2 regions of the Rummeliibacillus sp. GQ308 genome follow, and region 2 is predicted to be linked to the other one. Evidence: riboswitches for the same ligand, from Rfam matches in the RefSeq annotation. Region 2 holds a riboswitch; the other holds the start of a gene.
The links. Region 2 has a riboswitch for FMN ahead of ribD (bifunctional diaminohydroxyphosphoribosylaminopyrimidine deaminase/5-amino-6-(5-phosphoribosylamino)uracil reductase RibD). Riboswitches for the same ligand answer to the same signal wherever they lie in the genome.

Region 1: another riboswitch for FMN. It lies ahead of AC6CHJ_RS04635 (ECF transporter S component); the one in region 2 lies ahead of ribD (bifunctional diaminohydroxyphosphoribosylaminopyrimidine deaminase/5-amino-6-(5-phosphoribosylamino)uracil reductase RibD).

What each region holds. Positions count from the first base shown of each region.
Region 1 is NZ_JCAXDQ010000001.1:968,707-978,933, reverse strand. It holds gene AC6CHJ_RS04655 (NAD(P)H-dependent flavin oxidoreductase) at 1-705, opposite strand, end outside; gene AC6CHJ_RS04650 (C40 family peptidase) at 982-2,259, opposite strand; gene AC6CHJ_RS04645 (LysR family transcriptional regulator) at 2,576-3,460, shown strand; gene trhO (oxygen-dependent tRNA uridine(34) hydroxylase TrhO) at 3,508-4,461, opposite strand; gene AC6CHJ_RS04635 (ECF transporter S component) at 4,650-5,228, opposite strand; FMN riboswitch at 5,386-5,522, opposite strand; gene AC6CHJ_RS04630 (ATP-binding protein) at 5,644-7,428, opposite strand; gene AC6CHJ_RS04625 (response regulator transcription factor) at 7,421-8,137, opposite strand; gene ccsB (c-type cytochrome biogenesis protein CcsB) at 8,367-9,554, opposite strand; gene resB (cytochrome c biogenesis protein ResB) at 9,551-10,227, opposite strand, start outside.
Region 2 is NZ_JCAXDQ010000005.1:134,308-144,534, reverse strand. It holds gene AC6CHJ_RS15250 (MarR family winged helix-turn-helix transcriptional regulator) at 149-601, shown strand; gene paiA (spermidine/spermine N(1)-acetyltransferase) at 621-1,154, shown strand; gene AC6CHJ_RS15240 (FMN-binding negative transcriptional regulator) at 1,162-1,776, shown strand; gene AC6CHJ_RS15235 (metal-sensing transcriptional repressor) at 1,973-2,275, shown strand; gene AC6CHJ_RS15230 (heavy metal translocating P-type ATPase) at 2,288-4,672, shown strand; gene copZ (copper chaperone CopZ) at 4,703-4,912, shown strand; gene AC6CHJ_RS15220 (DUF6612 family protein) at 5,202-6,050, shown strand; gene AC6CHJ_RS15215 (lmo0937 family membrane protein) at 6,211-6,357, shown strand; FMN riboswitch at 6,494-6,627, shown strand; FMN riboswitch at 6,770-6,903, shown strand; FMN riboswitch at 7,048-7,178, shown strand; gene ribD (bifunctional diaminohydroxyphosphoribosylaminopyrimidine deaminase/5-amino-6-(5-phosphoribosylamino)uracil reductase RibD) at 7,331-8,416, shown strand; gene ribE (riboflavin synthase) at 8,427-9,065, shown strand; gene AC6CHJ_RS15200 (bifunctional 3,4-dihydroxy-2-butanone-4-phosphate synthase/GTP cyclohydrolase II) at 9,084-10,227, shown strand, end outside.

The DNA.
Region 1 (10,227 bases), on a different contig from region 2:
AATGAAGGCCGTACCGATTTGTGCCGCTTGTGCACCTAAAGAGAGCACTTCTTCCATTTGGGCTTTAGTTGCAATACCTCCAGCTGCTATTTTAGGAATATGGATCACTTCTTGCGCTTCGTTCAATAGTTGTTTGAGCGGGATAAACTCTATAGGTTCTATAAATGAACCTCTATGTCCCCCCGCTTCTTCACCTTGTAGTACAACTGCATCCATTCCCAACTCCTGAATGTATAAGGCTTCTTTAATTGTCGTAGCTGTCCCGATTGTATAAATGCCATGTTGCTTGAGTCTATCTAAGAGATTCTCAGATGGTACGCCAAACGTGAAAGAACAAACTTTTACGCCTTCTTCTATAATGACATCAATCTGTCCATCAAAATCTGTGGCAGATAATGGAGCTCCTTCTTCCGCAATCATCAATTTTTTACGATACGGCTTTAACACATTATAAGCTTCTTCCAGTTCTTCTGTTGTCGTTTCTACAAAATTGGGAATAAATAAATTGACAGCAAACGGCTTATCCGTTTTTTCCTTGACAGCCTGAATAAAAGCTCTGGTCACCTCTGCGTTTAAATAGCCTGCACCAATAGATCCTAAGATTCCTCCATTTGAGCTCGCTGCTACCATTTCAGGAGTGGTCACTCCAGCCATTGGGGCTTGCACAATCGGATACTTTAACTGCAAATTCTCGATTAAATCCATATATTATACCTCCTAGGATATGTATTAACTACTAACTTATAGATTACTTTACCATATATTCTTCTAAAATTATCTACATAGTATCTTACCCGTTCAATTTTGTTTTAAATCTTTTCCTACAGGGTATAAAAAGAAAAAGCCTTCAAAAGAGAAGGCTAATTCAAGAGTTAAAATATCTATGGGATTTTAGAGTGCTATATAATTATTGGTTCATCTTCCCTACTAACATATCTATATGATTAGCGAAAAGTAAGTTTGAGAGTGGACAATATTATATTAGTTGACACCAGAAATGCGGCCGTATCCAACTAAATATTGGTTCCACCAATCTAGAGATTCAGTTACAACACCATTATTTTGGGCATCTAGCATTCTTCCGCCACCCAAATAAATACCGACATGAGCGATTCCTTGTCCATAACTAAAGAACACAAGGTCTCCTGCTTTCGCTTCACTTGCACTAATTTTTTTGGTAGCTATATATTGCTGAGCAGCTGTTCGCGGCAAGCTAACGCCTGCTTGTTTGAAGGCCCATTGAGTTAGACCAGAGCAATCAAATCCTGTAGATGGATTACTTCCTCCCCATACATAAGCTCGTCCTAAATATTTACTAGCTTCAGCTATTGCAGCTTTAGCTGAACCAGAACCTGATACAGAAGGTGCTTTTTGATCACTATCGGTTACTTTTGCACCATTGTTACCATTGCCAGCATTACCTGATGAGCCAACATTATTCTGTTGAGGTACGCTTTCAGCTTTTACCGTATTATTGCTTGTTTTGCTGACCTGTGCAGCTTTTACTGCTTCGGCTTCTTGAGCTTGTTGTGCTTCTTTTGCTTTTTTAGCTTGTAAGAATTGCTTTTCTTGAAGAGCTTTTAAGCGTCTTGCTTCTCTTTCACGCTTTTTACGTTCTCTTTCAAGTCTTTCTTGTTCTTTCTTGGTTGCAATTTGTTCTTTCAATTTTAGAGATTTTGCTTTGTTTTCAGCTTTTTTTGTTTCTAATCTATTTTCTTCTTCCTGCATTTCTTGGAATTGGTTTTGTAGCTTAGATTGCTTCTCTTGCAAATTGTGTTTTTCTTTAGCAAGCTTAGCTTTGTCTTTTTTCTGTTCATCTAATAAGTTTTGGTCTGCATCTAAAATGGTTTTTACAGAAACAGTACGGCTTACAGCATCCGCAAAGTTATCTGCACCTAAAATAGCATTTAGGTATGGACTGAATGTGCGATCTTGATTTTGGTATGCTTTTAAACGGTCCTCAATAATCTTTGAGCGTTCATTGATCGTTTTTTCAGTTTTTGCAATCTCATTGTTTGTTTCTGCTATTTCTTGTAAAGTTTTTTCATATTCAGCTTGTTTTTTGTCTAGTTGTTTTTGTAGTTGTTTAATTTCTTTATTTAAGAGGTTAATTTTATGATCGATGGATGCTTTCTTTTGAATCATCTGCGCGGATGTTTTTGCATTTACATCAATTGGTTGTTGCGTTGTGTACATAAAGCCGCATGACAGTGCAAGGGTTGCTATAGCAGTGCGACCCCATTTTGTGCGTTTATTCAATCTAAATCAACTCATTTCCCTAATTTTCTTTATATGCGTTATTTACCATTACTTATATTATCATGAATAAAGCGTTTGTATAGGTCTTTTGATGGCATTTAATAGAAGCGTAACGGATGTTACATATTTGTCATAATATTCTTTTCTTCTATTTTCTTCTACAAATTATATCACTTACTTTCCTATAAGTCTTTTATATTGTTTTTATTCCATTTTTTAAATAGGATTCACAACCTTTTATTCACCCCTTAACAAAGCGAAAAAGGCTGTAGATATGTTACTATAATTAAATCAAGGGTAAGAGGAGCGAAGTCTAATGGAATGGCAACAGTTAGAATATTTTCAGGTGTTGGCTAAAATCCAGCATATGACCAAAGCAGCCGAGAAATTGTCTATTTCCCAACCTGCACTAAGCCGATCAATAGCTAGGTTAGAAATGGAGTTGGGGGTTCCTTTATTTGAAAGACAGGGCCGTTCCATCAAGCTAAATAGGTATGGCGAAATATTTGTTAAACGTGTGCACAATATTATGCGAGAATATCAAGATGGGCTCCATGAAATTCAAGAACTAATTAATCCGAATCACGGAGAAGTATATCTAGGCTTTTTACATACACTTGGCACAAATGTAGTGCCAGATTTGATTATGCATTTTAGAAAACAGTTTCCAAATATTCATTTTGTCCTAAAGCAAAATCACACTCACTCACAGCTTAAGCAACTAAAATCCGGGGAACTAGACCTGTGTCTGCTCGCTGAAATGAATGTAGAAAAACCTATAGAATGGATGGAGCTTTGGCGTGAAGAGTTATATGCTATAGTACCAATATCACACCCGCTTGCCGATCGTAAAACTATTACCATATTTGAGTTGGCCAACGAACCTTTCGTATTGCTTAAAAAGGGATATGCCTTGCGCATTCAGATTGATGAAGCGCTAAATCAAGCAGGCTTAACTCCGACAATTACATTTGAAGGGGATGAGGTAGCCACGGTAGCAGGTTTCGTGGCCGCAGGATTAGGTGTTTCCATATTGCCTGACGGAGAAGAAATAAATCCAAATAGGATGGCGAAAATAAAAATTAGCGATTTAAAATTAGAAAGGGTCATTGGGATGGCTTGGTCTTTAGAACGTTATCTATCTCCAGGTGCTAAGCAATTCCGACAATTTATTCTTCAATATTTTAAGAATAAAAAATAGTTATAAAAAAAAGCAAAACGCCCTGTGCGTTTTGCTTTTTTCAATATCTATTTAGCAATCGTTTCGCCAATTTGCGCTAGACGATCTAGTACTTCACTTTCAGTTAATTGATGTTTAGCAATATAACGGTTTCTTGGATGCACCCTACATTCATGCGTACAACCACCTAGATGCTTATCTTCATTTTCTTCCGAACATAAGATTTGTTTATTGCATTCAGGATTTGCACAATTGATATAACGCTCACAAGGTTCACCATCAAAGTGGTCTCTACCAACGATGACATGTTCTACTTGGTTAACTGGAACCGCAATTCGTTCATCGAACACATAGCATTGGCCATCCCATAATTGTCCTTTAGCTACTTCATCTTTACCATATGTGACAATGCCTCCGTGAAGCTGAGCCACATTGTCAAAGCCTTCTCTCTTCATCCAACCAGAGAATTTTTCACAACGAATGCCGCCCGTGCAATATGTCAAGATTTGCTTACCTTCAAATTGCTCTTTATTTTCATTAATCCACTCTGGCAATTCGCGGAATGTTTGAATATCTGGACGAATTGCACCTCTAAAATGCCCCAGATCATATTCATATGTGTTACGTGCATCTATCACAACTGTATTATCTTCTTGCATTCTTTTCAAAAACTCTGCTGGTTCTAAATATTCACCGGTTAATTCATTTGGATTAATATCTTCTTCTAAATGGAGATTCACCAATTCATCTTTCGGACGTACATGCATTTTTTTAAAGGCATGGCCCTCTGCTTCATCTATTTTAAAAACAATTCCATCAAAAAGTGGATTGTTTCGCATATAATCCATATATGCATTTGTAGCTTCTACAGTTCCAGAAAGTGTACCATTGATTCCTTCTGGAGCAACCAATATACGGCCTTTTAATTCATTTGATTGGCAGTATGCTAGATGCTCCTGAGCAAATTGCGCAGGATCTTCGATTTTTGTATAGAAATAATATAATAAAACTTGATATTTCATTTATTTCACCTATCTTTCATATTTACAAGATATTAAGACGGGGTCAGTAATTTTTAGACGCCGATAAATCTTGGCTTTTAAAACGACTTATCTATTATACTATAATTTAAAGAAAAAAGGGGCTCATTAGCTCGAACTCCATTAAACAAAAAAAGCTAGCTTATTTATCATAAGCTAGCAATCTATTTTTACATATATTGTTTTTGCTGTTTTTGTATCCACTTTTTCATGTTTGAAGCTAGAAGTAAGAAGATAGCTGTTAGGATAATACCTTTAATAATATTAAAAGGCAATATACCCGTCACAATTGTTTTTGTTAGGACAGCCCCTGTCTCAGTTGGTACATTTAAGAAGTAGGAATACATCGGCATAAATAAGAAATAATTAAGAACGCTCATCCCTATAGCCATTGAAATTGTACCGACTACTAATCCAGTTGAAAGCCCTTTGGTAGTTGTTAAACGTTTATATACAAAGTAAACCGGCATAATAAATAATATACCTGTTGTTATATTTGCCAAATGTCCTACTGGCACACCTGTTGGGCTGCCTTTATAAAACCAATCTAGCACATTTTTGATGACTTCTACTGTTATTCCTGCAACAGGCCCCATTGTAATTGTTGCCAAAAGAGCGGGGATATCACTAAAGTCGACTTCTAGAAAAGCCGGGAATGGAGGCAATGGAAAGTTAAAAATCATTAATACAAATGAAATACTGCTCAACATTCCAATCGTCACCATTTTTTGTAGACGTGTGTTCTTCAACGTTTTTCTCTCCTTTTGCGATTCACTTCAAAAAGAGGAAAGGCCCGTTTTGATTATGAACAAATAAACCCCTAAGCAAAAATTCGCTTAAGGGAGAGTTAGGCATAGTCAAATAAACGTCCTCGCATTCCACAAAAAAATGCACAGACGACCGTACCTTCACCTTCTCCCATCCAGACTATACTGTCGGCCCTGGATTCTCACCAAGTCCTGCCTTAACGGCTCGCGGGCTCAAGAGGTCAAAATGCCTCTAATACCGCCGATCGGGAATTTCACCCTGCCCCGAAGATGAATCAATATGTTTTTATTACAATTCAACTATATAAGAGATTTAGAACTTTGTAAAGAGAGTTGCACCATTCGTTGTAACAAAAAACGCCAGCATCTTTATGCTGGCGTTTTTAACTATTAAAATTTACTTACTGATCTTGGCTAACGGCAAGTAGAAAATAAAACTTGTACCCACATCCACTTCACTTTCTACCAAGATCCTGCCTTTATGTGCTTCAATAATATTTTTAGTAATCGCAAGTCCTAATCCTGTGCCGCCTTTTCCCCTAGTTCTTGCTTTATCAGCCTTATAGAATCGCTCAAATACATATTCTATGTCTTCTTTTGGAATACCTGCGCCATTATCCTTTACTTGGATACGAGCGTAGTCTTGCTGCTGATCGACAACAACTTGTACTATACCTTTTTCCCTTGTATGGCGAATGGCATTGTCAATTAAATTGGTTAGGACTTGCTCAATACGGTCTTCATCTAAACTAATCAGTGTCACATCATCAAATGACGATGAGTAGGTTAGCGTGATATGCTTTTCTCTTGCTGCTTGCACAAATTTCTGGGTAATTCGTTCGAACACGGGCGTAATAGGTACTACTTCTTTATATAAGGTGATGTTCCCCGATTCCATCCTCGCCAAATCTAGCAAGTCTGTAACCAACCTACCCATTCTCTGTGATTCATCATAGATAATTCGTATCATTTCATTCCGTTCTTCCTCACTAGATACGACATCATCGATAATAGCTTCACTATAGCCTTGCAGCATAGCAATCGGCGTTCTTAGTTCATGTGATACATTTGCGATAAAGTCAGAACGCAACTTATCCAAGCGATGTTCTTCTGTTTTATCGCGAAGCACCGCCACAGCCCCTCGAACAGAATCGCCGCTATAGAGAGGGCTTATAGAGATTAAAAAATATGCCCCTTCCATTTCCAACTCTTCTCTTAATACTTCTTCCATTTCTAAGACATGGTCAAGCATATGGTAAATTTCATTAGGGATCAATTGGTGTTCATCTCGTTTTTTGATCGCCCATTTCTGAAGCAAGAGATCCGCGGGAGGGTTGCTTAATATGATACTTCTTTCACTATTAAATGTAATAACAGCATCTGTCATCGAAGTTAGAATGCTTGAAAGTTGTTCTTTTTCTTGGTTGATAACTTCCATATGGTGCTTGAGCTGCTTACCCATTTGGTTAAAGGCTATCCCTAGCTGACCAATTTCGTCATTTTGCAGTACCGGTACCTTTTTATCAAAGTGTCCCTTCGCTAATTCAAACGCCGCTTCACGAATTTTCAATAAAGGGGATGTGATACGCGTTGATAAGAAAAAGGCAAAGAAAGTTGTTAATAGAAAGGCTATAATAGCTGATAGAAATACAATCTTTGTTGTTTCTTTTGATGTTCGATGGATCGCATCAGGACTTTGATAGATAAAGACGACACTATGCTCCATCTTCTCAACATTTAAAGGAAAGGCTAAAACAATATACGATTCAACATGATCCCTCTCGGTTGAGGAAGGAAGCATCATTTCTTTCACAATAGGTTTAGATGAAGTAAATGCTTTATTGAAGGATTTTTCACGAATAATCCGCTCTTTTATCTTCTCTGAATTGACCCCTTCTTGCAAAGAAAATAGATCATGACCAGGCTTGTCTGCTATAACTGCATTTGTTTCATCACTTAAAATATCATGTATTATAGATTTAGTAGAGGCTATCGATTTATGGTCATCGACGACTCGTGCGATGGTGGTCGCTTCTTGTCTTAGTAGGGCTTCAGATTGTTGGGTATGGTATTTGGATAAAAATTCAAGCATCAATACTGTGAATACAAATAAAACAAATGAAACGAGAAGCAATATGGTTACCCATAGCTTCCCGACTACACTGCCCCATATCCTAATCATTCACTACCTCAAATTTATAGCCCACTCCCCAAACAGTTACAATCATTTTTGCAGCATTTTCCGATACGCGATTTAATTTTTCACGAAGTCTTTTGACATGTGTATCAACTGTGCGCAGATCACCGAAGAAATCATAATGCCATACTTCTTTCAATAGCTGTTCTCGGTCAAATACTTTATCTGGTGCTTTTGCCAAATAATAAAGTAATTCATATTCCTTCGGCGTTAGATTCACTTCTACGCCATCCGCTGAAACGCGATGTGCATCATTGTCAATAGTCAAATGCGGGAACACAACTAAATCCTTCGAAACCGATGTCACTGTTACGGGTGAAAAGGCAGCCGATCTGCGTAGAATAGCTTTTACTCGTAGTACTACTTCCCGAGGGCTAAATGGCTTTACAATATAATCGTCCGCTCCAGATTCAAAGCCTTGGACCCTATTAGCCTCTTCACCTTTTGCTGTTAATAAAATAATTGGTGTTGATTTCTTCTCACGAATTTCCTCGCAGGCTTCTAAACCATCTTTCTTCGGCATCATAATATCTAAAAGAATACAGCGGTAATCATTGGTTAATGCTTTTTCTACCGCTTCTTCTCCATTTTCTGCTTCTTCTACTATGTATCCTTCACGCTCAAGATACATTCTGATAAGTCGACGAATTCTTTCCTCATCATCAACTATTAATATTGAAATTTGTTCAGTCACTGTACATGCCTCCCAGTATGCTATAGTATTATTGTACAATTCTTAATAGAAAATGAAAAGAAAAGCCTTTTTCTCATAAGAGAAAAAAGGCTTTTCTTTTGTCATAGAAACAGCATCTAAAGACAAGTACTCTAGTCATTACAGCGTATTCTCATTGTGAATTATCAAGCTAACCTTATATCTAACTATATTTAACTATAGTTGTTAGGTTTATTGCTTTAATTAGTTTTTATCCAGCATAAGAATGTAGACCAGCAATAATCAAGTTAACTGCTACAAGATTGAACATAATAATAACAAACCCGATTACTGCAAGCCATGCTGATTTTTGTCCTTGCCATCCTTTAGATAAACGCAGGTGAAGAAATGCCGCATAGAATAACCAAGTAATAAGAGCCCAAACTTCTTTAGGATCCCATCCCCAGAATCTTGACCAAGCTTCTTGTGCCCAAATCATAGCGAAGACTAGCGCACCAAGTGAAAAGACAGGGAAACCAATTAGTACAGATCGATAACCAACTTCATCCAATAACTGCATATTTACTCGTTTTGTAAGTGGTTGGATTGCACGGCTAATGGATTTGCGAAGAATTAAACGAATGATAATATACAAGATTGAGCCAAAGAGTATGGACCAAACTACTGTCGTTAATTTTTTCGCATTTACTAATGCCGGCATGGCAGCTAAAGGTTTCATCTTGTCTGGAGATTTCATTTCATATTCATGCATACCGAATAGAGCCGGCGTGTTGTAAGTAATTTCTTGTGTAGCGCCATTTTTATCTACATAGGTGAAATCAGCATTATAATCCATTAATTTAAAAGTAGTAGTCACAATCACAAATCCTAATACAAGTACGCCAGCATACATGACGATTTCTAGCCAAATGCTGCTCTTTGTACGTTTTTGTGTATCAACGCTCTTCATGAGATAAATCAAACCAGCTACAGCACTAATGGCTAAGATGGATTCGCCCATCGCAGCCGTAATAACATGGATAGTTAGCCAATAACTTTTAAGGGCTGGGATTAACGGCGTCACTTCTTTTGGGAACATACTTGCATAAGCAATAATCAAAATGGCGATTGGCAAAGCAAAAAGGCCAAGTGATGGCAGTTTGTAAATAAAATAAATGAGAATAAACGCACCGACAACAAACATGCCAAATGCAGTCGTAAACTCAAACATATTACTTACAGGCGCGTGTCCAGAATAAATCCAGCGAGTAATGAAATAGCCTAAGTTCGCAATAAAACCAATAATTGTAATAGTAATGGCGATAGTTCCCCACTTTTTATTGGAGACGGATGCATCTTTTTTTCCGCCTTTTACCGCTCCACCAAAAAATAGCGTACCTACTAAATAAGCGATAAAAGCAATAAATAATAACGTACTGCTCAGATCAATTAAACTCATAAGGTGTTGTCACCTTCCTTTTCTTCCATTTCCTTCTCATCTTCTTCTTGCTGGTCAACCCATAAAGGCAGGTGGGCATAAGTAGTAACCGCATCCAAATCTTTCTTCATGCTAAACCAGTTTTTATTTGTATGCGCAGCAAGCAACAGGCGACCATCATTTGTACGTTGTAACCAAAGTCGACGATGGCTCCAATATGAACCTATTACTACACCTAACATAAAGATTATACCACCGATTGCTAAAATTGGGAGAGTCCTATCTTTACGTATTGTTAGGCCTGAAACATTACGAGTTTCGATATTTTGGAATTTCATTTGATATTTAGTTGTGCCAAGTGGTTCAAGTGTTTGCTTAATTGCAACAAAGCTTGTCTCACCCTTTGGCGTCTCTGGTGTATACATTTTGAAAATAAAGGCAGGATTATTAGGTAGCGGTGAGTCAGATTGCGGTTCCCCATCATCAAAACCTGAAAAAGTTGGGTAGTAACCTTTAACTTCGACTTTTGAGCCGTTTCCTAAATCATACTCTTTTTTCGGTTCTGTTAAGTCAATATCTACTTCACCTAAAGATTTTCCTGTTTTCTTATTCACTAAATTAAAATTCATTGCTTTTAATTCGTTTAATTTAAAATCCATTTGATAGAGGGCATAGCCATCGTATTTCAGTGGTT
Region 2 (10,227 bases):
AAAAGTAGATTCAGCTTATTTGTCATTACGGAAAGTAAGATTCCCATAATTTCGTTTTTTATTGCAAATGCAACAAAATTACGCTACATTTAATTTAACTTAATTTTTGTTGTATTTGCAACAATAAGAAGTATATGAGGTGTTTATAATGAAAGACATTCTTCGAGAAATTGGAATGATAGCCAGGGCTTTAGATTCGATTAGCAATATCGAGTTTAAAGAACATGATCTTACGAAGGGGCAATATTTGTACCTCGTCCGAATATGTGAAAATCCGGGCATCATTCTCGAAAAGTTAGCAGAAATGATAAAGGTAGATCGAACGACTGCATCCAGAGCTGTAAAGAAATTAGATATGAATGGCTTTATTGAGAAGAAGGGAGATCAGCATAATAAAAAAATCAAAAGACTTTACCCGACAGAGAAAGGGCAAAGTGTTTATCCATTTATCATTCGGGAAAACGATCATTCCAATAAAGTTGCGTTGGATGGCTTTTCTGAAGAGGAAGCAGAGCGTGCATTACAGCTTTTGCAAAAGGTAAGAATGAACATCGAGAAGAACTGGGATTATGTGAAGAAGGGAAATAAGCGTAATTATTAATACAAGGAGCGTATGGAAGATGAATCATAAAATAAGAGAGTGCAATCTTAGTGATCTTAAAACACTTCAAGAAATAAGCATAGAAACATTCTATGATACATTCAAGGACCAAAACTCACCTGAAAATATGGCAGCCTATTTAGAAAAAGCATTTAATCTAGAACAACTTAAAGAAGAATTAGCTACAGCAGGATCTCAATTCTATTTTATTTATTTGAATGATGAAATTGCAGGTTATTTAAAGATCAACATTCTGGATGCGCAATCTGAAAAAATGGGTGATGATTCACTCGAAATTGAACGGATTTATATTAGATCATCATTTCAAAAGCATGGTCTTGGCAAATCCTTATACCAAAAGGCCATTGCATGTGCGAATGAATGGGGCAAAAAGAAAATATGGCTTGGCGTATGGGAAAAGAATGAAAATGCTATCGCATTTTATAAAAAGATGGGTTTTGAACAATCAGGTTCCCACTCTTTCTATATGGGCGATGAAGAACAAATTGACTTGATCATGGTGAAAAGTTTAACCAATTCATTCGAAGGGTGAGCTGAATATGTATATCCCAAAGCATTATAAGGAAACGAATATGGAAGAAATAAAAGAATTTATTCAAGGGAATTCTTTTGGGACGGTCGTATCCACAGAACAAGGAAAACCCATTGCAACCCATTTGCCATTGGAGCTACATAAAAAGGGTAATCAATATTACATAACCGGGCATATGGCACATGGCAATCCTCAATGGAAAACGTTTGAGAATGAAGATGATTCAATACTTGTTATGTATCAAGGCCCAGATGCTTACATTTCTTCTTCTTGGTATAAGCATGAAAATGTTCCAACTTGGAATTATCAAGCGGTCCATGTTTATGGCTCTGCTAGCCTGATGACCCAACAAGAATTAGAAGAAGATCTTATTCTCTTATTACAAAAATACGAAAACCATCGCCAAAATCCTGTGTTATGGGAGAATCTTTCTCCTCAAGCGAAAAAGCAGATTAAAGGAATTGTTGGATTTAAAATTGAAGTAAAAGAAGTGCAAGCTGCTTATAAATTAAGCCAAAACCGCAATGAGGAAGATTATAATCGAATTGTTGAAAATCTACGGGATGAACAACAGGAAAACTCCATGCAAATGGCAGATTTGATGGAGAAGAGAAGAAAGTAGTAAGTGATTTTATGTCAGTTTAAATATCTTGCCAGTAGCCGTTGGCGGTTACTGGCAATTTTTTTATGTCGAAATTTCTACGGAAGTGTAATAAAGAAAAACGCAGATTTTTAAAAAATGCCCAAACAATTTCGTTGACATTAAATACTATAGGGGGGTATAGTATAGAAAAACAAGATATAAGGAAGTGGTTCTTTTGGATAAATTCTTGCACGATAAACCAAGCCATCCAAGATCAAAAGATGAGAAACAAGCGGTGATTAACCGATTAAAGAGAATTGAGGGACAGGTGCGAGGCATTCAGAAGATGGTAGAAGAGGACCGCTACTGTGTTGATATACTCGTACAGATTAGTGCCATCCAAGCGGCATTAAAAAATGTAGGTTTTACAGTAACCGAACGGCATATGAACCATTGTGTCACACATGCAATTGAGCAAGGTGAAGGTAAGGATATGATTACAGAGTTGATGAATGTATTAAAACAATTTTCTAAGTAAGGAGGATGTATGATGAGCGAAACAAACCATGCCACATTAGGCATAACAGGTATGACCTGTGCAGCATGTTCAAATAGAATTGAAAAAACATTGAATAAAATGGATGGTGTAGATGCTCAAGTAAATCTAACAACAGAAAAGGCATCTATTGATTTTGATCCTGACAAAACATCTCTAGATGATATCTCCAAAAAAATTGAGAACATCGGATATGGTGTTTTAACAGAGAAAGTGGACCTTGATGTATTTGGCATGACGTGTGCAGCATGCTCGAACCGTATAGAAAAGGTCTTGAATAAACAAGCAGGCGTGTCCAATGCTACTGTTAATTTAACGACAGAGAGCGCAATGATTGAATACAATCCAGGAATGGTTGATGTAGATTCTTTGATTGAAAAGATAAAAAATACTGGCTATGATGCAAAACCAAAAGCAGAAGCAGAGGAAAAGCAAACCCATAAGGAAAAAGAACTCCAAGGCAAGAAATTGAAATTAATTGTTTCAGCCATTCTTTCCGCTCCGCTTTTAGTTACGATGTTAGTTCATTTATTCCATATAAGCATCCCAAGTATATTTATGAATCCATGGTTTCAGTTTGCGCTAGCAACGCCAGTTCAATTCATAATCGGATGGCAATTCTATGTAGGAGCCTATAAAAACCTTCGCAATGGCGGAGCCAATATGGATGTACTCGTCGCTTTAGGAACAAGCGCAGCTTATTTCTATAGTTTGTATGAAGCAGTCAAAACTATTGGCCATTCAGCCTATATGCCGCATTTGTATTTTGAAACAAGCGCAGTTCTTATCACTTTAATTTTGTTTGGTAAATATTTAGAAGCAAAGGCTAAAACTCAAACTACTAACGCAATTTCAGAATTGCTCAATTTACAAGCAAAAGAGGCTCGCGTGGTCAAAGATGGAAAAGAAGTGATGATTCCAGTAGAGGAAGTAAAAGTGGGAGATCATCTAATTGTCAAACCAGGAGAAAAAATACCGGTAGACGGTATAGTCATGAAAGGTAAAACATCTGTTGATGAATCGATGCTAACAGGTGAATCTATCCCGATTGAAAAAGATCCGGGTGCCAAACTCATTGGTTCAACGATCAATAAAAACGGATCAATTGAAATGGAAGCAACCAAAGTAGGAAAAGATACAGCACTTGCATCCATCGTAAAAGTAGTCGAAGAAGCGCAAGGCTCGAAAGCGCCAATTCAACGTTTAGCGGATGTCATATCAGGCTACTTCGTACCCATTGTTATTGGGATTGCTGTGGTAACCTTTGCCATCTGGATTCTATTTGTAGAGCCTGGCCAATTTGAGCCTGCACTAGTCGCAGCGATTGCTGTACTAGTTATTGCCTGTCCATGTGCATTAGGGCTCGCAACACCAACTTCTATTATGGTAGGTACAGGAAGAGCTGCCGAAAGTGGAATTCTTTTTAAAGGTGGAGAGCATTTAGAAAGAACCCATCAATTACAAGCAATCGTCCTAGATAAAACAGGAACCATTACAAAAGGGAAACCTGAAGTAACTGATTTCTATGGTGACACAGAAGCATTGCAGCTGTTAGCAAGTGCAGAAAAGGGTTCAGAACACCCGCTTGCAGGTGCTATTGTAGCCTATGCGACAGAGAATGATATTGACTTCGTAGATGTAGAGTCATTTAACGCAATTCCTGGTCATGGGATCCAAGCAGAGATAGCTGGAAAACAAGTACTAGTCGGTAATCGAAAATTAATGATTGATCATCAAGTTGATATTGAAGGCAAGGATGAAAAATTAACCGAATTTGAAACTGAAGGCAAGACGGCGATGCTGTTGGCAATTGACGGTACGTATCGCGGTATTGTAGCAGTAGCGGATACAATTAAGGAAACAGCTCCACAAGCTATCAAAGAGTTAAAAGAACAAGGTCTGGAAGTAATTATGCTGACAGGCGATAATGAAAGAACAGCAGAGGCTATTGCGAAACAAGTAGGCATTGATCATGTCATCGCGCAAGTATTGCCTGAAGAAAAAGCAGATAAAGTAAAAGAAATCCAAGCACAGGGTAAAAAAGTAGCAATGGTTGGCGATGGTGTTAACGATGCCCCTGCCCTTGTGACAGCAGATATCGGGATTGCGATTGGCACAGGTACAGAAGTGGCTATTGAAGCAGCCGATGTGACTATCTTAGGCGGCGAGCTGCTGCTTATACCAAAGGCGATCAAAATCAGTCATGCAACCATTCGCAATATCCGCCAAAACCTATTTTGGGCATTCGGCTATAATACAGCTGGCATCCCTGTAGCAGCCATCGGTTTACTAGCTCCATGGATAGCAGGTGCTGCTATGGCATTAAGCTCAGTTAGTGTTGTGACAAACTCGCTTCGATTGAAACGGATAAAATTATAAGCGGTACACTTTGAAGGAGGTGAATACAGAATGGAAACGAAAACATTAGCCGTACAAGGTATGTCTTGCGGTCATTGCAAATCTTCAGTAGAAGGTGCTTTGAATCAATTGGATGGCGTATCATCAGCTGAAGTAAATTTAGAGGCTGGTAATGTAGCTGTTGCTTATGATGATTCAAAAGTAACGCTTGCTGCTATGAAAGAAGCGATTGAAGAACAAGGCTATGATGTGGAAGCATAATGCAAAAAGAAGAAGCTGATTTCCTATATGGAAACCAGCTTTTTTATTTTATGAAGAGGTGTTAACTACTAATAAAAAGTGGGAAAAGGCAATATCATACTAGTTCTATGGAAACAAACATAAGAAGACATAATACTCAGTGTGAGAAATTTGTATTAATTCATATGTCACCTTCCTTTTATTCCATTGAAATACAAAAAAATTAAAAATAGTAAATATGGTTGACTGCATTTTTTAGTGCTTCCTTTATACTAAATTGTAGGACGAAATATAAAAGAAGGAAGTGGAAGTGTTGAAAAAAATTCTTTCCCTTACAATGGGATTACTTTTGGTATTTATGCTAGGAGCATGTAACTCAAAGGCAGAACCAGTAAACAAACAAAATGGGTCTACTGCCAAAGCTGATTCAGGTTTGACATTAGAGCAAGTATTTAAAAAATCTACTGAAGCCTCTAAAAACTTAAAAAGTTACAGAACAAAAATGGAAGTTATACAAAATATCAATTCTGGTCAAAATAATGTAGAGACAGATACAGGTATCATCATGGATGTAGTTCAAAACCCTATGTCTTTCTATCAAAAGTTAATGATGAAGGCTCCAGAGTCTGACAAAATGATTCAAACAAAGAGCTATTTTACAAAGGACGGTATGTTTACGTATGATCCAAATTCAAAAAAATGGATGAAGTTCCCAGCGGAAATGGCGGATCAATTAGCGCAAGCTTCCAATCAACAAACAGATCCTATGGCAGAGATTAAGCAACTGAAGAAATTCGTCAAGGACTTTAAATTTAAACAAAATGATAAAAACTATATCCTATTATTAAATGCTTCAGGTGAAAAGTTCACTCATTTCATTCAAGAAAAGGTTCAAAAAACATTGCCAGCTGGAATGGCTAATTCTGCTGAATTGTTGAAAGATATGAAAATCAACAAAGTAGATTATGAGATTCATATCGATAAAAAGACATTTTATCCGACTATGTTAAATCTCAACATGGACATGTCATTAAATGCTCAAGGTCAACCAGTAAAGATAAAACAAGAGATCATGAGCAAGTATGAGAAATATAATCAAATTAAAGAAATAGTAGTGCCGGAAAAAGTAAAGAAAAAAGCAGTTGAAATTAATTCTTAATGAATTGAACTTCTATATAGTGATTAGACCAATTTTGCAGATTAGCAGCAGAATTATTGCGAGTGAAGATAATTTGGCAAGCATTTGTTTAGTAAATTGTTCTGCGGGGTAATAAATAAATGTAAATAAATTTAAATTATCTGCAGAAAGGATGTTTATGATGCTTTGGACGTTAATAGGACTTCTAGTTCTTTTCTGGGTACTAGGCCTTATATTCCATATTGGCGGAGGATTAATTCATATTCTTCTTGTCATTGCGCTGATTGTCTTTATTGTTCGCCTTTTCACTGGAACAGCACGAAGTTGAACGACGTAGCGTATAATAGAAAATAATAAAGAGTGCCTTAGAAGAGAATGCTTCTAAGGCACTCTTTTTTGAAGTGATTAAGATTAATAGCTTTCTTTTTTGTTTTACTAAGTTTATAATGATTTCGAATAAAAGAATATTCCTTCGGGGTCGGGTGAAATTCCCAATCGACGGTGATGAAGCAATTCTAAGCCCGTGAGCCTTTTTTAAAGGCAGGATTTTGGTGAGAATCCAAAGCCGACAGTATAGTCTGGATGGGAGAAGGATGTAGAGCAAGCTGAATGCCTTGTGAAGAAAAATATACTTCAATAGGTTTATTTAGTAATGACTTTTACATACGAATTCCAACACAACCCCGTAGAGAAATCTATGGGTTTTTCTTTTTTCTGAAACTCATACACAATTTTATATGGTTGTCCTTCGGGGTCGGGTGAAATTCCCAATCGACGGTGATGAAGCAATTCTAAGCCCGTGAGCCTTTTTTAAAGGCAGGATTTTGGTGAGAATCCAAAGCCGACAGTATAGTCTGGATGGGAGAAGGATGTAGAGCAAGCTGAATGCCTTATGAAGAAAAAAAGCACTTCAATAGGTTTATTTGGTGATGTCTTTGCAGCCAAATTCCACAATGTACCCCGTAGAGAAATCTATGGGTTTTTCTTTTTTCTAAAGCTCATACACAATTTTATATGGTTTGTCCTTCGGGGTCGGGTGAAATTCCCAATCGACGGTGATGAAGTAATTCTAAGCCCGTGAGCCTTTTTTAGGCAGGATTTGGTGAGAATCCAAAGCCGACAGTATAGTCTGGATGGGAGAAGGACGTATGGTGAGTGGTACCAGCCTTTGGAAGAAAAATACACCTTCCTAGGTTTATTTAGTGCACCCATTTTTACATACAATCTCCTAAACTCCTTAGTTGACAATAGCTAAGGGGTTTTCTATTTGTAATGAACTACAACAGATAGGGAGGAAAGAAATGACGGATGAATTTTATATGAGCCTTGCTTTAGATTTAGCAGGAACTACTAAGCAGCAAACGTCGCCAAATCCGGCAGTAGGAGCCGTTATTGTTTCAAATGGCGAAATAGTAGGCCTTGGCGCACATTTAAAGGCGGGGGGCCCGCATGCTGAAATTCATGCCCTACGAATGGCAGGATCACAAGCGAATGGAAGCACTGTTTATGTAACGCTGGAACCTTGCAGCCATTACGGAAAAACACCTCCTTGTGCTAACGCATTAATTGAAGCAGGTGTAAGTCGTGTAGTCATCGCTGCACAGGATCCCAATCCATTAGTTGCGGGCAAAGGATTGCAGCTTTTAAGAGATGCTGGGATTGAAGTAACAACAGATATTTTGCTAGAAAGAGCGCAGGCGTTAAATAAAGAATTCTTTGCTTATATTCAACAACGAAAACCGTTTGTTACTTTAAAACAGGCCATCACATTAGACGGTAAAATAGCAGCAAAAAGAGGAATCGGAGAGCAAATTACAAGTAAGGAATCACAGGCGGATGTTCATAAGGGGCGCGAAAATCATGATGCCATTTTAGTAGGAATCGGCACGGTATGTTCAGACAATCCACGCCTTACCAATCGACTTGGAAATACAAAGAAGCAACCGATTCGAATAATTTTAGACACGCATTTAAGGATTACGCCAGATAGATTGGTGATAATGGATAGTTCCGCGCCAACGTGGATTGTAACGGGTTCAAAAGCTTCAGCAGAAAAGATTGCACAGTTAAGCCAGATATTACATGTGGAGATTCTGCAGCTTTCAAAACCTTTAATTGACATAGAAGAATTATTACTAGAGCTGGGAAAACGCAAGATTATGAAGCTGTATGTAGAAGGCGGCCAAACGGTCAATGCAAGTTTTTTGAAATCCGGTTCAGTAAATCAATTAATCACATATATAGCGCCTAAAATTGTCGGTGGGACAAATGCTATTCCAATGTTTTCTGACTTAGGAGTGACACAGATGGAGGATGCTTTGGAACTCGAATTGCAAGAAATCCACAAAATCGGTGAAGATTTGAAAATAGTATCTGTATTGAAATGAGGTGGAATTCATTTTTACTGGAATAGTAGAAGATATAGGCAAGGTCAAAGCAATCAAACGTGGTGGCCAAAGTATGCAATTATCAATAGAATCTCGAAAGATAACAGATGACATTCATTTAGGTGACAGCATTGCCATTAATGGGGTTTGTTTAACGGTTACCTCTTTTTCGGAAAGTACCTTTACGGTTGATGTAATGCCAGAGACAGTGAAAGGGACGAGTATTCAATCATTGCAATTGGGTCATAGTATCAATTTAGAACGAGCAATGCCGGCAAATGGCCGTTTTGGCGGGCATTTTGTATCTGGACATGTGGATGGTACAGGTATTATTTTGCGCAAGCGCAAAGTGGAGAATGCGATATATATTGATATTGGTATTGCAGAGGAGCTCAGTAAATATTGTATTTTAAAAGGCTCGGTAGCTATTGATGGCATCAGCCTTACTATTTTCGATATTCAGCCACGCCAGCTCACAGTTTCAATCATTCCGCATACTTTAAGTGAGACAGTGTTAGGCATAAAAAAGGAACGGGATCTTGTCAATATTGAAAATGATTTGCTTGGCAAATACGTGATTCAGCATGCAGAGAGGCAACAAAAAGAAACGCCAATGACGATGGATTTTTTAATGCAAAATGGATTTTAAAAAGAGGCGGTGTTTAATATGTTTCATTCAATAGAAGAGGCAATACAAGATTTGAAAAAAGGAAAAATGATTATTGTAGTGGATGATGAAAATCGTGAAAACGAAGGAGATTTACTCGTCCTCGCGGAGTATGCAACACCAGAAAACATCAATTTCATGGCTACTTATGGTAGAGGATTAATTTGTACGCCAGTATCACAGGAGCTGGCGGAACACCTTGAACTTTATCCAATGGTTCACAACAATACAGACAATCACCAAACAGCCTTTACAGTGAGCATTGACTATAAGGATACAACCACAGGCATTAGTGCATTTGAACGTTCGGAAACCATTATGCAGCTATTAAACAAAGATGCAGGTGAGGCTGACTTTCGGCGACCGGGACATGTTTTTCCGCTCATTGCTAAAGAGAATGGCGTTCTCGAACGCCAAGGGCATACTGAAGCAGCAATTGATTTTGCTAGGATTTGCGGCAGTGAACCCGCAGCCGTTATCTGCGAAATTATGAGCGATAATGGTGAAATGTCTAGAGTACCGGAATTACTAGTGTTAGCTGAAAAATATGATTTAAAAATCGTTACCATTGCAGACCTCATTCGCTATCGTTATATCCATGAAAAACTAGCAAAACGCGAAGCATCTGTGAAAATGCCTACAACACTTGGTGAATTCCAAATGGTTGGCTATTCAAACAAAATAGATAGCAAAGAGCATATAGCTTTAGTAAAAGGGGAGTTGCGGGAGGAAGATGCTCCGTTAGTGCGTATTCACTCGGAATGCTTGACGGGAGACGTGTTTCATTCAAAACGGTGCGATTGCGGACCGCAATTGGAGAAGGCGATAGAAAAGATTGAAGCTGCTGGTACAGGTGTCATTCTTTACATGCATCAAGAAGGAAGAGGGATTGGACTGTTAAATAAACTAAAAGCCTATGAGCTTCAAGAACATGGCTTGGATACAGTGGAAGCAAATGAACAATTGGGCTTTCCAGCTGAAATGCGTGATTATGGACTTTGTGCCCAAATGCTCCGCGACTTGGGTGTAACTAGGGTTCGCTTAATGACGAACAACCCAGAGAAAGTAGAAGGGCTAAGGAAATATGGAATTGAGATTGTAGAACGAGTAGCGCTTGAAACTGAGGCTGTTGCTGAAAATCAAT